One region of the Allobosea sp. NPDC055332 genome, then DNA from elsewhere that is predicted to be linked to it. Evidence: predicted binding sites of a transcription regulator. Region 1 holds the regulator's gene; the other holds the start of a gene.
The links. Region 1 encodes PhoB, which activates phosphate uptake and scavenging genes when phosphate is short. Its sites were predicted from a motif close to TGTCATNNANCTGTCAT; they were not measured.
Positions count from the first base shown of each region.

Region 1 (7,661 bases):
TGTTCGTCTACGTGATCATGGTCGAGCCGTTCCGCGGCTATTCCGGCTGGGCCGGCGGCGTCGCCCTCGGCATCATCGCGATCCCGGTGATCGTGCGCACCACCGAGGACATGCTGCGCCTCGTGCCGGGCTCGCTGCGCGAAGCCGGCGCCGCGCTCGGTGCCCCGCCTTCGGTCGTCATCACCTCGGTGACCTGGCGGGCGGCGAAGTCGGGCATGGTCACCGGCATCCTGCTGGCGCTCGCCCGCATCGCCGGCGAGACCGCGCCGCTGATCTTCACCGCGCTCAACAACAATTTCTGGTTCTCGCCGAACCTCGTCGGCGGCGTCTCCAACCTGCCGGTGACGATCTACCAGTTCGCCTCCGCCCCGTACGAGAACTGGCAGCAGCTCGCCTGGGCGGGTTCGCTGATCATCACCGTCTCAATCCTCGTGCTTTCCATCGTCGCCCGGCGCATCGTGCGCGGCGGCAAGTGATCAGCGTCCGATCGGAAGGACCATGCAGATGCTCTCGACCCTGGAACTGAGCCCGCAGACGCTGGACGCCGAAGCGCCGGTCCGCATCGCCGTCAAGAACCTCGATTTCTACTACGGCGAGCACAAGGCGCTGAAGAACATCAACCTCGATTTCCGCGACCGGCACGTCACCGCGCTGATCGGCCCGTCCGGCTGCGGCAAGTCGACCCTGCTGCGCATCTTCAACCGGATCTACTCGCTCTATCCCGAGCAGAAGGCGACCGGCGAGATCCTGCTCGACGGCCGCAACATCATCTCCAACAATGTCGACGTGAACGAGCTGCGCTCGCGCATCGGCATGGTCTTCCAGAAGCCGACGCCCTTCCCGATGTCGATCTACGACAATGTCGCCTTCGGCATCCGCCTCTACGAGAAGCCGCCGAAGTCGGAGCTCGACGACCGCGTCGAGGGCGCGCTGCGCCGCGCCGCGCTCTGGGACGAGGTCAAGGACAAGCTGAAGAGTTCCGGCATGGGCCTCTCCGGCGGCCAGCAGCAGCGCCTCTGCATCGCCCGCACCATCGCCCAGAAGCCCGAGGTCATCCTGTTCGACGAGCCGACCTCGGCGCTCGACCCGATCTCGACCGGCAAGATCGAGGACCTGCTCGAGCAGCTGAAGAGCGACTTCACCATCGTCATCGTCACCCACAACATGCAGCAGGCGGCGCGCATCTCGCAGTACACCGCCTTCATGTATCTCGGTGAGGTCATCGAGTTCGACGCGACCAACACCATCTTCATGAACCCGCACAAGAAGCAGACGCAGGACTACGTCACCGGCCGCTTCGGCTGAGTCCTCAGCGTCGGCCAGCTCCAAAGGATACGCCCCGATGTCCGACCATATCGTCCGCTCCTACGACGCCGATCTCGAAGGCCTGCGCCGCAGCCTCGCCGAGATGGGCGGCATGTCCGAGCGCATGCTCGGCGACTCCACCGTCGCGCTGGTCCGCCGTGACACCGCGCTTGCCCAGAAGATCATCAGTGCCGACCAGCGTCTCGACAACCTCCAGCGCGAGGTCGAGGAGAAGGCCGTCCTGACCATCGCCCGGCGTCAGCCGCTGGCGAACGATCTGCGCGAGCTGATCTCGGCGATCCGCATCGCCGCCGACATCGAGCGCGTCGGCGACCTCGCCAAGAACATCGCCAAGCGCGCCGTCGCGATCTCCGGACAGTTCTCGCCGCCGCATCGCGCTGTCGTCGGCCTCGAGCATATGAGCCGCCTGGTCCAGGCCCAGCTCAAGGACGTGCTCGACGCCTATGCCGCCAGCAACGAGCAGAAGGCGATGGAAGTCTGGCGCCGCGACGACGAGATCGACGCGCTCTACACCTCGCTGTTCCGCGAGCTTCTGACCTATATGATGGAAGATCCGCGTAACATCACCTTCTGCACGCACTTGCTGTTCTGCGCCAAGAATGTCGAGCGCATCGGCGACCACACCACCAATATCGCCGAGACCATCCATTACCTCGTCACCGGCCAGTCCATGGATGAAAGCCGGCCGAAGCTCGACACCACCAACATCCTCGTCGACCTGCCGGCAGCCAATGGCTGAACCGGCGGGCGCTTGAACGGACGCTGACATGCCCGCACGCATCCTGATCGTCGAGGACGAGGAGCCGCTCACCCTGCTCCTGCGCTACAATCTCGAGGCCGAGGGCTTCGAGGTCGATAGCGTGGCGCGCGGAGATGACGCCGAATTGCATCTGCGCGACCATACGCCGGATCTCGTCCTGCTCGACTGGATGTTGCCCGGCCTTTCCGGCATCGAGCTCTGCCGGCGCCTGCGCACGCGCCGTGACACAGAGCGCGTGCCGATCATCATGCTGACCGCCCGCGGCGAGGAGACCGAACGTGTGCGCGGCCTCGCCACCGGTGCCGACGATTATGTCGTCAAGCCGTTCTCGCTGCCCGAGCTGATCGCCCGCATCCAGGCGCTGCTGCGCCGCGCCAAGCCCGGCCATGTCGCCGGCCTGCTCGCCGCCGGCGATCTCGAACTCGACCGCACGACGCGGCGCGTCCGCCGCGCCGGCGCCGAATTGCATCTCGGCCCGACCGAGTTCCGCCTGCTCGAATTCCTGATGCAGGCGCCGGGCCGGGTCTATTCGCGGGCGCAACTGCTGGACGCCGTCTGGGGGCGCGACGTCTACATCGACGAGCGCACCGTCGACGTCCATGTCGGGCGGCTGCGCAAGGCGATCACCCCGGCCAATTCCAAGGATCCGCTGCGCACCGTGCGTGGCGCCGGCTATGCCTTCGACGAGACTTTTGCGCGCGGCTGACGGTTTTCGTCAGCGCGGTGCGGCGACGATGATCGCTGCGCCGGCGAGGCAGAGCGCTGCGCCAGCCAGATCGTAGCGGTCCGGCGGGACCTTCTCGACCAGCGTCATCCAGGCCAGCGACGCCACGATGTAGACGCCGCCATAGGCGGCGAAAGCGCGCCCGGCGGCGGGGCTGTCGACCAGGGTCAGCAGCCAGGCGAAGATCGCGAGCAGGATCAGGCCCGGCAGCAGCCACCAGACCGGTTTGTCCAGCTTCAGCCAGGCCCAGAAGGCGAAGCAGCCGGCGATCTCCGCCAGCGCCGCGCCGAGATAGATCGCGAATGTCGTCATGCGCGCCTGTCCGATTACCAGCCTGGCCCGAAGGCCTCGGCCAGCCGGGCGAACGCCGGACGATAGGCCTCCGATGCCAGCGGTGTCAGCGATTGGGCCTCATCGAAGCAGAACCAGCGGATTTCGCTGTGCTCGTCATTGGTGATCTCAGGCGCACGGCCGGTCCACTGGCTCACCGTGAACAGGTGCCAGAGCGCGGGTGTGATGCCGTCCGTCTCGGTCGTCTCGATGGTCTCGAAGTGGCGGAAACCCGTCGGTGTGATGCCGATTTCCTCTTGGAGTTCGCGGACTAGGGCCGCCTCGGCGGTCTCGCCCGGCTCGACGTGACCGCCGACCGTGTCCCAGCAGGACGGCCGGTTCCGGCGATGTGGCGATCTCAGTCCCAGCAGGAGCAGCCCCTCCTTGATCGGCAGGGCACATGCATACTCGATCGGGTGAGCGGCGGCGGTGTCCATGGATGCCTCATGCATCAAGCCTGTCCGACGACAAAAAAGCCGGCCCAAAGGCCGGCTTCTGTAACCTTTTTATCGAGAGGCGTCGTTACGCGCGGATGGCCTTGCGGTCGCGGCGGCGGTCGGCCGCCGGCTGGTAGGCGATACGGGCGTGATAGGCGCAATAGGGCAGGCCGGTCGCGCTGCGGCCGCCGCAGAAGCGGAACTCCGGCGAGGTCGGGTCGCCCATCGGCCAGCGGCACATGTATTCGCGCAGCTCCATGATGGTGACCCGCTCGGAGAACGGCACGACCACGTCCTCGGATGGGGCTGGCGCGCGCGCGACCTGCGCCTCGGCTTCGATCTCGGGCGAAAATTGCGGGGCGAGCGCCGTGTTGCCACGGGTCAGCCCGGCGCCGCCATTGCTGTGATGACCGGCCGGGTGGCTCGGCGGACGGGCAGCGGGCTTGCGCGGGCGTGGCGTGGCCGACCCCGGGCTCTTGGCCCGGCCGGAGAGGCCAAGGCGATGCACCTTGCCGATAACGGCATTGCGCGTGACATTGCCGAGCTCGGCGGCGATCTGGCTCGCGCTCAGGCCGTCATTCCAGAGCTTCTTGAGCAGTTCGACGCGTTCGTCGGTCCAGGCTCCGGCTTCGGTCATGGAATTGCACCTGTCTTCGTTATGCCCCGCCAGCAAGCCGGCGCGGCATAGGGAGAGATCATGGCGGAATCCGATACCGGCAGCGCCCGTCGCTAAACGGAAGCCGTTACGCCCGGAACTGACGATACTGGAGACGCCGCACGAGATGTCGTATCTGACGAGAAAGACCATACAAGATGGCCTGACTCAGCCACAAGAGTCGCCGAATCCTAATTCGGCTTTTCCCCAGCCAATCGCTGCAGACGGCCGGCCGGTGAGTCTAATTGGCAACGCTGCCGCGAGGGCAGGCGCAATTGACAGGGCGGGGCCGGTTTTGCATAGTCGCATCACGCAGCCGCCCCCAAGGGCGGCGCTTATGTTTTTGAGCGATCGGGATTTTCCTTCGATGCGGCTTGACGCGCGACGAGACGGCGGGAACGGCCAGCGACGATAATGTCGCCGGCGGGTCGCATCATGCCGGCATGCTGCCGCTTGCGTCCCACCCTGCCGTTCCCGGCCTGAGATTCCGCGCTTCCTCCCTGTCTCGCCGCAAGGATATCGCTCCATGAGCACCGCTTCCTCCGTTCTCCTGCCGACCTATGCCCGTGCCCCGATCGCCCTCGAGCGTGGCGAAGGTGCCTGGGCGATCACCGCCGATGGTACGCGCTATCTCGATTTCGGCGCCGGCATCGCCGTCAACTCGCTTGGCCATGCCCATCCGCATCTGGTCGAGGCCTTGACTGCCCAGGCCCAGCGCATCTGGCACACCTCCAACCTCTACACGATGCCTGAGGGTGAGAAGCTCGCCCGCCGGCTCTGCGAGGCGACCTTCGCCGAACGCGTGTTCTTCACCAATTCGGGCGCCGAGGCGAACGAGTGCGCGATCAAGATGGCGCGCAAGTGCCACGCCGCGAAGGGCCACCCCGAGCGCTTCCGGATCGTCACCTTCGAGGGCGCCTTCCATGGCCGCACGCTCGCGACCATCGCCGCCGGCGGTCAGCAGAAATATATCGACGGCTTCGGCCCGAAGGTCGACGGCTTCGACCAGGTGCCCTTCGACGACGAGGTGGCGCTGAAGGCCGCGATCGGGCCGGAGACCGCCGCGCTGATGATCGAGCCGATCCAGGGCGAGGGCGGCCTGCGCTCGGTGCCGATGCGTGTTCTCAAGCAACTCCGCGAGCTCTGTGACGAGCACGGGCTGATGCTGATCTTCGACGAGATCCAGACCGGCGTCGGCCGCACCGGCAAGTTCTTCGCCTATGAGCATTACGGTGTCGCCCCCGACATCATGTCGATCGCCAAGGGCATTGGCGGCGGCTTCCCGATGGGCGCCTGCCTCGCCACCGAGGAGGCGGCCTCCGGCATGACGCTCGGTACCCACGGCACCACCTTCGGCGGCAACCCGCTCGCCATGGCGGTCGGCAACGCCGTGCTTGACGTCATCCTGGCGCCGGGCTTCCTCGACCATGTCCAGAAGACGGCCTTGCGCCTGCGCCAGTCGCTGGCTCAGCTCAAGGATCAGCATCCCCAGGTGATCGAGGAGATCCGCGGCGAGGGGCTGATGCTCGGCCTCAAGCTCAAGACCCCGAACACCGATTTCGTCGCGCAGGCGCGGGCCGCCGGCCTGCTCGTGGTCGCGGCCGGCGACAATGTCGTGCGCCTGCTGCCGCCGCTGATCATCGGCGAGAGCGAGGTGGCCGAAGCGGTGGCGCGGCTGGACAAGGCGGCTGGGGCGGTCGAGGCCGAGCTCGCCCGGCCGGCGGCGGAATGAGCATGGGGTCTCCAGTGCGTCACTTTCTCGATCTCTCGGATTTCTCCGCCGGGGAGCTCCGCGCCATCCTCAAGGCCGGCGAGGAGATCAAGACCCGCCGGCGCACGCCGGCTGCCGCCGGCGACCGCCTGCTCGAAGGCAAGGTCATCGCCATGATCTTCGAGCAGCCCTCGCTACGGACCCGCGTCTCCTTCGACGTCGGCATCCGCGAGCTCGGCGGCTCGCCGATGATGGTGACCGGCCAGGAGATCGAACTCGGCGAGCGCGAGACCATCGCCGACACCGCCCGTGTGCTGTCGCGCTATGTCGATGCGATCATGATCCGCATGCTCGACCATGACGCCGTGGTCGAGATGGCGAAATACGCCACGGTGCCGGTGATCAACGGCCTGACCAAGCGCCAGCATCCCTGCCAGGTCATGGCCGATGTCATGACCTTCGAGGAGCGCAAGGGCTCGATCAAGGGCAAGCGCATTGCCTGGACCGGCGACACCAACAATGTCCTGACCTCCTGGGTCCACGCCGCCGGCCGGCTCGATTTCGAGCTCGCCATCGCGACGCCCGAGGAGCTCGCGCCGCCGCCGGCGCTGCTCGACTGGGCCCGTAAGCAGGGTGCGAAACTGCACCTGACCACCCGGCCCGAGGCGGCGGTCGAGGGCGCCGACTGCGTCATCACCGATTGCTGGGTCTCGATGGGTGACGAGGAAGGCACGCGCCACAACCTGCTGCGGCCCTATCAGGTCGATGAGCGCCTGCTCGGCCGCGCCGAAAAGGATGCGATCTTCATGCATTGCCTGCCGGCCTCGCGCGGCGAGGAAGTGACCGATCAGGTCATGGACGGCCCGCAATCGGCTGTGTTCGATGAGGCCGAGAACCGGCTGCATGCCCAGAAAGGCATCCTGGCCTGGTGCTTCGGCGGAGTGGCTGCCTGATGGCCGAGACCGTGACAGCGGCAGCACCCGACGATCGGGTGCTGCCCTTCGCAGTGCCGGCGCTCGACGTGCGCGGCCGGGTCGTCAGGCTCGGCCCCTCGCTCGATCAGGTCATCGCGCGGCATCACTACCCTGAACCCGTTTCGCGCGTCCTGGCCGAGGCCGCGGCGCTGACCGTCATGCTCGGCACCACGCTCAAGGGCGAGGGCCGCTTCCAGCTCCAGACCAAGAGCGACGGCCCGATCTCGATGCTGGTCGTCGATTTCAACGCCCCCGACAACTACCGGGCCATGGCGCGCTATGACGCCGATCGGCTGGCGGCGGCGATCGAGGCCGATGCAGCCTCGACCGGCGAACTGCTCGGCAAGGGTCATCTCGCCATGACCGTCGACCAGGGCTCGGAAGCCACGCGCTATCAGGGCATCGTCGCGCTTGACGGCCAAGGGCTCGAGCAGGCCGGTCATCAGTATTTCCGCCAGTCCGAGCAGATCCCGAGCCGCATCCGTCTGGGCGTCGGCACGGTCCTGACCGGCGCCGGCCTTGCCTGGCGCGCCGGCGGGCTGATCGTGCAGTTCATGCCGAACTCGCCCGAGCGCATGCGCGCCGCCGACCTCCATCCCGGAGATGCGCCGGAGGGCCATGAGATCCTCGCCGCCGGCGACGATGACGGCGTCAGCGACGACGCCTGGACCGAGGCGCGCTCGCTGGTCGAGACGATCGAGCATCACGAACTGCTCGATCCGCTGCTGGAAAGCGAGCAGCTGC
Region 1 is NZ_JBSHMO010000005.1:293,833-301,493, forward strand. It holds gene pstA (phosphate ABC transporter permease PstA) at 1-476, shown strand, start outside; gene pstB (phosphate ABC transporter ATP-binding protein PstB) at 505-1,305, shown strand; gene phoU (phosphate signaling complex protein PhoU) at 1,343-2,065, shown strand; gene phoB (phosphate regulon transcriptional regulator PhoB) at 2,094-2,792, shown strand; gene ACWIGM_RS26905 (YnfA family protein) at 2,802-3,122, opposite strand; gene ACWIGM_RS26910 (NUDIX hydrolase) at 3,137-3,577, opposite strand; gene ACWIGM_RS26915 (GcrA family cell cycle regulator) at 3,663-4,214, opposite strand; gene ACWIGM_RS26920 (aspartate aminotransferase family protein) at 4,759-5,964, shown strand; gene argF (ornithine carbamoyltransferase) at 5,967-6,896, shown strand; gene ACWIGM_RS26930 (Hsp33 family molecular chaperone) at 6,896-7,661, shown strand, end outside.

Region 2 (7,661 bases), on a different contig from region 1:
ATCAGGATGAACGGGAAATAGTGGAGCGACTGGACGAAGATGACGCCGTTCAGCCCCTCCATGAAGTCGATCTTGAAGCCGAGCCAGTCGTCGAGCAGCAGGTTGATCGAGCCGTTGCGGCCGAAGAAGAGCTGCATCGCCACGGCGCCGACGAAAGGCGGCATGATCAGCGGCAGGAAGCCGAGCGTCTGCACGATCGCGGCGCCGCGAAAGGCGAAGCGCGTGGTGAGATAGGCGAGCGGCAGCGCCAGTACCGAGGCCCAGACCACCGACATCGCCGAGACGTAGAACGAGTTCCACAGCGAGCGCATGAACAGCTCGGTGCGGACGAAGTCGTAGAAATTGACCAGCGTGAAGGTCGAGGTGCCCTTCTCGGTGAAGGCGACATAGATCACCGTCGCCACCGGCAGCACCAGGAAGACGAGCAGAAAGGCCGCGATGGCGAGCGCCAGCGCGATCTGGCCGGGCGTGGCGGAGAACGCGCGGGCGCGGGAGGGGGTCGTGGGGACGGCGGTCATCGGCTTTGGGCTCGCGATGTCATGTCGATCGACCTCTTCCGTCATGGTCGGGCTTGTCTCGACCATCCACGTCTTCGCGCAGCTGATCGAATGCCGCGTTCAAGACGTGGATGCTCGCCACAAGGGCGAGCATGACGGTGTGAGCCTGCTCAGCGGGCCGCCTTCAGCGCCTCCTCGGCCTTGGCCTTGGCCTTGGCGTAGTTATCGCGGGCGAAGCTCGCCCATTGCGCCTCGACCTCGGCTTGGCGCGCGCCCTTCTCCTTGCCGCCGGTGAAGGCGCCGCGCAGCTCGGGGCTCGCGGCTTGCGCCTCGGTGACCGGCAAGGCGGCGATCAGGGTGCGGGCCTCGTCGGCGAGCGCCTTCGCCTGGGCGTTGGGCTTCTTGGCGAGCGCGGCATCGACCTCGTGCAGCGTCTTGGTGACACCCTTCAGCGCGTCGAGCTGGAAGGAGATCAGCTGGTCGAACAGCGTGTCGACCACGGCGGTGCGGGCCTCCGACTTGTCGACGTCGAAGCCGATCATCTTCTGGAAGCGCGGATCGGTGAAGGGGTTGGGATAGTCGGCCCCGGCCTTGGCGTAGACGGCGGGGTTGACCGGCAGGCGGCGGATGCCGGGCTCGAGCAGCACCTCCTGGCCCGCCGGCGAGAGCAGGAACTCGATGAAGGCCTCGGCCGCCGCCTTGTTCGGCGGATTGGCGATGATGCCGACATTGGCGGGAACGACCGTGGTCACCGTCGGATAGACGAACTTGACCGGGAAGCCAGAGGCCTGGGCCGAGAAGGCGAAGAAGTCGATGACGATGCCGACGCCGACCTGGCCGGAATTGACCGCCTCCGGCACACCGAAAGAGCGCTCGGTGATCGAGCGGAAATTGCCCGACATCTCCTTCAGCGTCCGCCAGCCCTTCTCCCAGCCTTCGCCCTGCAGGATGGTCTCGACCGTCAGATGCGTCGTCCCGGAACGGGCAGGCGAAGCGATCGAGACATGGTCGTAGAAGACGGGCTTGGCGAGGTCCTGCCAGTCCTTGGGCTCGGGCAGCTTGTTGGCCTTGGCATAGCGCTCGTTCCACATGATGCCGTAGCCGGATGCCGCGAAGCCGAAATAGAAGCCGGCCGGGTCGTTGATCGGATAGGAGCCGATCTTGTCGGGGATGCCGGTCGCCTTGGGCTTGTAGGCTGAGAGCAACTGCTTGCCCTTCAGCACCTCGAAGGCGTCGGGCGCCGAGGCCCAGAACAGGTCGACCTGGTTGTTGGCCTTGGTCTCTTCGACATATTTCACGCCGGCATTGGTGTTGCGGTTCTGGACTTCGAGGGTGACGCCCGGCACCGCCTTCTCGAACGCCTTCTTGATCGGGTCGGTGACGTCCTTCGAGAACGAGGTCACCACCGTGACCTTGCCCGACGGCGCCTGCGCCTGGGCGACCGTGGCGGCCAAAGCCAATCCCAGCGCCGAGACGAGCGCGATCCTGCGTGTAAACATCCAGTCCTCCCTTGGTCGTTCTTCATCCGCCGACGTCGAGGTCCGCGGAGGGCAAGTCCGGGAATCCGGATCGCCGTTGTCGCAAAACTGTCACAAAAAGCACAAGCGTGCCATCCCGCTCTCTGCCGCCTGCCGGACGAACTGGTGAGAGGCCGTTCCTTTACCGGCAATACCCAACCGAGCGCTGAGCCGGCTCTCTTTTTGAGTAAGCGGCGGCCACGAACAGGCGGACCCCCGTCCGGACCGATCCAAGAGCCGGAGTCTTCTTGCAGAATCCGTCGCTGCGTCTTTCCAGCGGACAGCATCGCGCCGCGGTACAAGAAAGGTCGTGAAGCTGCCCGTCCCGCCATCCGGACTGCGATCAGGCCGGCTATTGCGGTGGATAACGCAACTTTAGTCGTAAGACTTGGCGCTGCACGCGGCTGGAATATGACAGTTCCGTGTCACATACTATAGCCAGCTCATAATCAAGATCGACCGGGAGAGACGCCGACTATGACCAAGATGCTGACTTGCCTAACCGCCACGACCTCGCTGCTGCTGGGCCTCGGTCTCACTGGGGCGGCGCAGGCGCAGGACGCCTGCCCCAATCGCGGCCAGCTCGACACGATGTATTGCGACGCCAACAAGGACCTGGTCGCCGACGTGCCGACCGACGCCTCGAAGCAGAAGGATCCGTCGGCGCTGGTCTGGGCCTATACGCCGGTCGAGGACCCCGCCGTCTACGCCAACATCTTCAAGCCGCTGACCGACCATCTCGCCGCCTGCACCGGCAAGCGCATCGTCTATTACCCCGTGCAGTCGAACTCGGCCGAGATCGAGGCCATGCGCTCCGGCCGCCTGCACTTCGCCGGCTTCTCGACCGGCCCGACGGGCTTTGCCGTCAACCTCGCCGGCGCAATCCCGTTCGCCGCCAAGGGCTCGGCCGCGGGCGTGCGCGGCTACAATCTCGTCGCCGTGGTGAAGAAGGACAGTCCCTACCAGAAGCTCGCCGACCTCAAGGGCAAGAAGGTCGCGCACACCTCACCCTCATCCAATTCGGGCAATCTCGCCCCGCGCGTGCTCTTTCCCGAGCATGGGCTCGAGGCCGACAAGGACTACAAGCCGCTGATGTCGGGCGGCCACGACAAGTCGATCCTCGGCGTGGTCTCTGGCGACTACGACATGGGCGCCGTGGCCGGTGACGTCTATGAGCGCATGATCGTACGCGGCACGATCAAGAAGGACGACACGCGCGAGATCTATCGCAGCGCGATCTTCCCGACCTCGTCATTCGCCCATGCGCACGACCTCAAGCCCGAGCTCGCCAAGAAGCTGACCGACTGCTTCTTCTCCTTCCGCTTCACGCCGGAGATGACCAAGGAGTTCAACGGCGACGACCGCTTCCTGCCGATCACCTACCAGAAGGACTGGGCGGTCGTGCGCGACGTCGCCGAGAAGTCGGGCACGCCCTACAACAAGTCGGCCTATGACACCGAGGCCAAGCGCGAGGCCGACGAGCTTGCCAAGAAGAAGGCGCAGCAGCCCGCGCCGGCCAAGGCTCCCTGACACGAAAGCCATAGCAAGCTCATGAGCGCGCTCCCCGCAGCAGAGGCGCCCGGCCATGGCCGGGCGCTCGTCATCCGCAACCTCGTCAAGGAGTACCGCAAGGGTCAGCCGGTCCTGCGCGACATCTCACTGAGTGTCTCCGAGCCCGGCATCGTCGCGATCATCGGCCCCTCCGGCACCGGCAAGTCGACGCTGATCCGTTGCATTAACCGGCTGGTCGACCCGACCTCCGGCTCGATCATGCTCGGCGGAACCGATCTGGCGAAGCTGCAAGGCGAGCCTCTCAGGGCTGCGCGCCGGCGCCTCGGCATGGTCTTCCAGGAATACAACTTGGTCGAGCGATTGACGGTGATCGAGAACGTGCTTTGCGGCCGGCTCGGCTATGTCCCGGTCTGGCGTGCCTGGACGCGGCGCTTCCCCGAGGCGGACATCGCGCGCGCCTTCGCGCTGCTGGAATCGGTCGGCCTCGGCGATTTCGCCACCCGCCGCGCCGACCAGCTCTCCGGCGGCCAGCGCCAGCGCGTCGGCATTGCCCGCGCGGTGATGCAGGAGCCCGATCTCATCCTCGCCGACGAGCCGACCTCCTCGCTCGATCCCAAGACCTCGGTCGAGATCATGGAACTGCTCGCCAAGGTCGGGCGCGAGCGCAATATCCCCGTGCTGGTCAACATCCACAACGTGGCGCTGGCCCGCCGCTATGCGCTGCGGATGATCGGCATGTCCAAGGGCCTCGTGATCTATGACGGCCCGCCGGCCGGGCTGCGGGACAGCCATCTCGCCGAGATCTATGGCGGCGAAGGCTGGATGGAATGAGCGCCGCTCCTGTCAGCGCTGGCACCAGCTTGCGCAGCCGCGCCTTCCCGCCGAACTGGCCGCTGCGCTTCGGCGCACTGCTGTTCGTTGCCTATGTGATCTATGCGGCGGGGATCGTCGACATCCGCTGGGAGCGCTTCGTCCAGGGCCTCGGCAATGGCGCGCGCTTCCTCGGCCGCATGTTCCCGCCGAACCTGGCGCACGACAAGATGCAGCTGCTCGCGCAGGGCATGCTGGAATCGCTGCAGATCGCGATCATCGCGACCGGCGCCGGCGTGCTGCTCGCGTTGCCGGTCGGCCTCTGCGCCGCGCGCAACCTGATGCCGCTGCCGGTGACGATCCTGGCGCGTGGGCTGATCGCGCTCTGCCGGACTTTCCACCCGGTCATCGTCGCCATCCTCTTCGTCAAGGCGGTCGGCTTCGGCGCGCTCGCCGGCATCCTGGCGCTGATCGTCGCGACCATCGGCTTCATCGCCAAGCTGATCGCCGAGGCGATCGAAGAGATGTCGATGAAGCCGATCGAGGCGCTACGCGCCGCCGGCTCGCCCTTCCTGTCGGTCGTCACCATGGGCGTGGTGCCGCAGGTGCTGCCGCGCTTCATCGGCTTTGCCGCCTACCAGCTCGATTCGAACCTGCGCAATTCCGCCCTGGTCGGCCTGGTCGGCGGCGGTGGCATCGGCGCCACCCTCTTCACCGCCTTCCAGCGCTTCGACTACGACTTCGTGCTGACCATCATCATCGCGATCATCCTGGCGGTAATGGCCGGCGAGATCCTCTCCGCCTTCATGCGCCGGGTCTATCAGGACGAGGCTCCGAGCGGCGAGGTCAAGCAGGGCGCCTCCGGCCCGGTCTGGCACCGTTTCACCACGGCCGAGCGCAGCATGCGTCTCGCCTTCTGGGCGGCCGCTGCGTTGGCGCTCGGTTGGTCGCTGCAGACCATCGAGGTGATCCCCGAATTCCTCTACGACGCGCCGGCGCAGACGGTCGACCTCTTTGCGAGGATGTGGCCGATCGACTGGGCTTACTTCCCCAAGACCGTGCAGCAGGCGCTGATCGAGACGCTGCACACCGCAACGCTCGGCACGATCCTGGCGATCCTGCTGGCGACGCCGGTCGCGCTGATGTGCGCCCGCAACATCTCCTCCTCGGCCTGGGTCAACACGCTCGGCCGCTTCATCCTGGTCGCGACGCGCTCGGTGCATACGCTGGTCTGGGCGCTGTTCTTCGTCGCCGTCTTCGGCCCCGGCGCGCTCGCCGGCGTGCTGGCGGTCGCGGTCCACTCGATCGGCTTCACCGGAAAATTCCTGGCCGAGGCGATCGAGGAGGCCAAGCCCGGCCCGATCGAGGCGCTGCGAGCCGCCGGGGCACCGCGGCGCTCCGTCCTGCTCAAGGGCTTCTGGCCGCAGGTGAAGCCGGCTTTCCTCGCCGTCAGCCTGTTCCGCTGGGACATCAATGTGCGTGAGAGCGCCGTGCTCGGCTTGGTCGGCGCCGGCGGCCTCGGCGTCGCCCTGCAGGCCGCGATGGACAATCTCTACTGGGACCAGGTCGGGCTCGTGCTCGTCGTGATCTTCGCGGTGGTGGTTGTGACCGAGATCGTCACCGCCACATTGCGGGCGAAGGTGATCTGAGGGCTTGCGGTTGGCCGATAGCTGGCGGTTTCCGCTGTGCCCATGACGGCCATCCACAGCCTGCGCGGCGATGCCAGCGTTGCGGGTTGACGCCACAATCCCGCCATATAGGTTGACGCGCGTCGAGGTCTTCGGAGCGATCCGAAGCTAAGAGGGAATCCGGTGCGGCGTTCGCGCCCAATCCGGAGCTGCCCCCGCAACTGTAAGCGGTGAGTTTCCGACCACAACGTCACTGGCGTTCACGCGCTGGGAAGACGGTCGGAAGCGCTGATCCGCGAGCCAGGAGACCTGCCCCGACGGCGTATTGATGTCGCGCGGGCGGGGTGTCCGGCGGATCGCTGGCATCTTCGGCCGCTTCCGCCGCCGTCATTGCCGCGCTCCCGAGCAGCCCTGTCCCGCATAGCGAGGGGCTGACGACGGTGACGATGCATATAAGCGCAGGCTGCGAGGCCTGGTCTCGAACAGGGCAGGCCGTGCCTTTTACGGGCATGATCTATTGTAATGATATAACATATCATTCATAGGCACGGCATGACCTCTGCTTTCCCTGTCTCCGCCGGGCGAGACAACAGTCCGCTCGACCCCCTCGCGCTCTACGCCAGCGCGATCGACACCTCGGATTATGCGGTGCGCGTGGCGCCGCTCATTCGCCGCCTGGCTTTGGACATTGGCGACCTCGTCGATGTCGGGGCCGGGGGCGGCCAGCTCGGCTCGGCGCTCCTCGAACCCGGCCGCGCCTGGACGGCGATCGAGCCGTCGCCGGTAATGCAGGCGCGGCTTGCTGTGCATGAACGGCGGCCCCGCGTCATTCCGTTCGGTTGGGATGACGAGCGCGTCGTCTGCGAGGCTGCCGACACGGTGTTGGCAGCGACGATGCCCGGCTACTTCCACGACCCGCTCACCTTTCTCGCGCGCTGCCGGACATGGGCGCGCCGCCAGGTCATCTGGGCGGTACCGGCGCAGAAGGCTCCGAAAGGCTTGATCCTCGCCGCCTGCCTGCCGCGCGAATGGCATGGCGAGGACGAGACGCCCGGCATCGACCTTGTCCTGCCGAAGCTGGGGGGCAGCCAGCCCGACCGGATGGATGCGATCGACTGGACCTTCTCGCTCGTGCTCTCCGACCTGCCGGCATTCGCCGCCTTCCAGGCGGACCGGCTCGGCTGGGTGCCGGGTGATCCGCGCCGGCCCGAGCTCATCGCCCATCTCAGCAAGCAGGCTGTGCCGACCGAAGGCGGCCTGTGCCTCTCCTGCCATCGCCGCTCGGCCATCCTCGTCTGGACCCTGTCATGACTGCCCGCCATCTTGCCGCCGTCGCGCTTCCCTTCCTGCTGCTGACGGTGCCGGCCTTCGCTCAGGCCGAGATCAAGCTTGACGAACTCGTCGTCACCGCCACCGGCCGGCCCGAGCTGCGCAGCCAGATCCCCGGCACCGTCCAGGTGATCGAGCGCGAGAAGATCGAGCACTCCTCGGCGAAATCGCTGACCGACCTGCTTGCCGAGAACGCCGTCGGCTTCTTCAGTGAATGGACGCCGGCGCAGACCTCGATCAACATCCGCGGCGGCGCCAGCGACGGCCAGGGCAAGGATTTCCGCAGCCAGGTGCTGGTGCTGATCAACGGCAGGCGCGCCGGCACCGCCAATCTCTCCAAGCTCTCGCCGGCCGATGTCGAGCGCGTC
Region 2 is NZ_JBSHMO010000004.1:795,781-803,441, forward strand. It holds gene ACWIGM_RS25330 (ABC transporter permease) at 1-518, opposite strand, end outside; gene ACWIGM_RS25335 (ABC transporter substrate-binding protein) at 668-1,996, opposite strand; gene phnD (phosphate/phosphite/phosphonate ABC transporter substrate-binding protein) at 2,492-3,544, shown strand; gene phnC (phosphonate ABC transporter ATP-binding protein) at 3,566-4,357, shown strand; gene phnE (phosphonate ABC transporter, permease protein PhnE) at 4,354-5,985, shown strand; cobalamin riboswitch at 6,093-6,295, shown strand; gene ACWIGM_RS25355 (class I SAM-dependent methyltransferase) at 6,517-7,275, shown strand; gene ACWIGM_RS25360 (TonB-dependent receptor) at 7,272-7,661, shown strand, end outside.
Region 2: a site for PhoB is predicted at 2,426-2,442, ahead of phnD (phosphate/phosphite/phosphonate ABC transporter substrate-binding protein). Genes of this name have one in related genera too.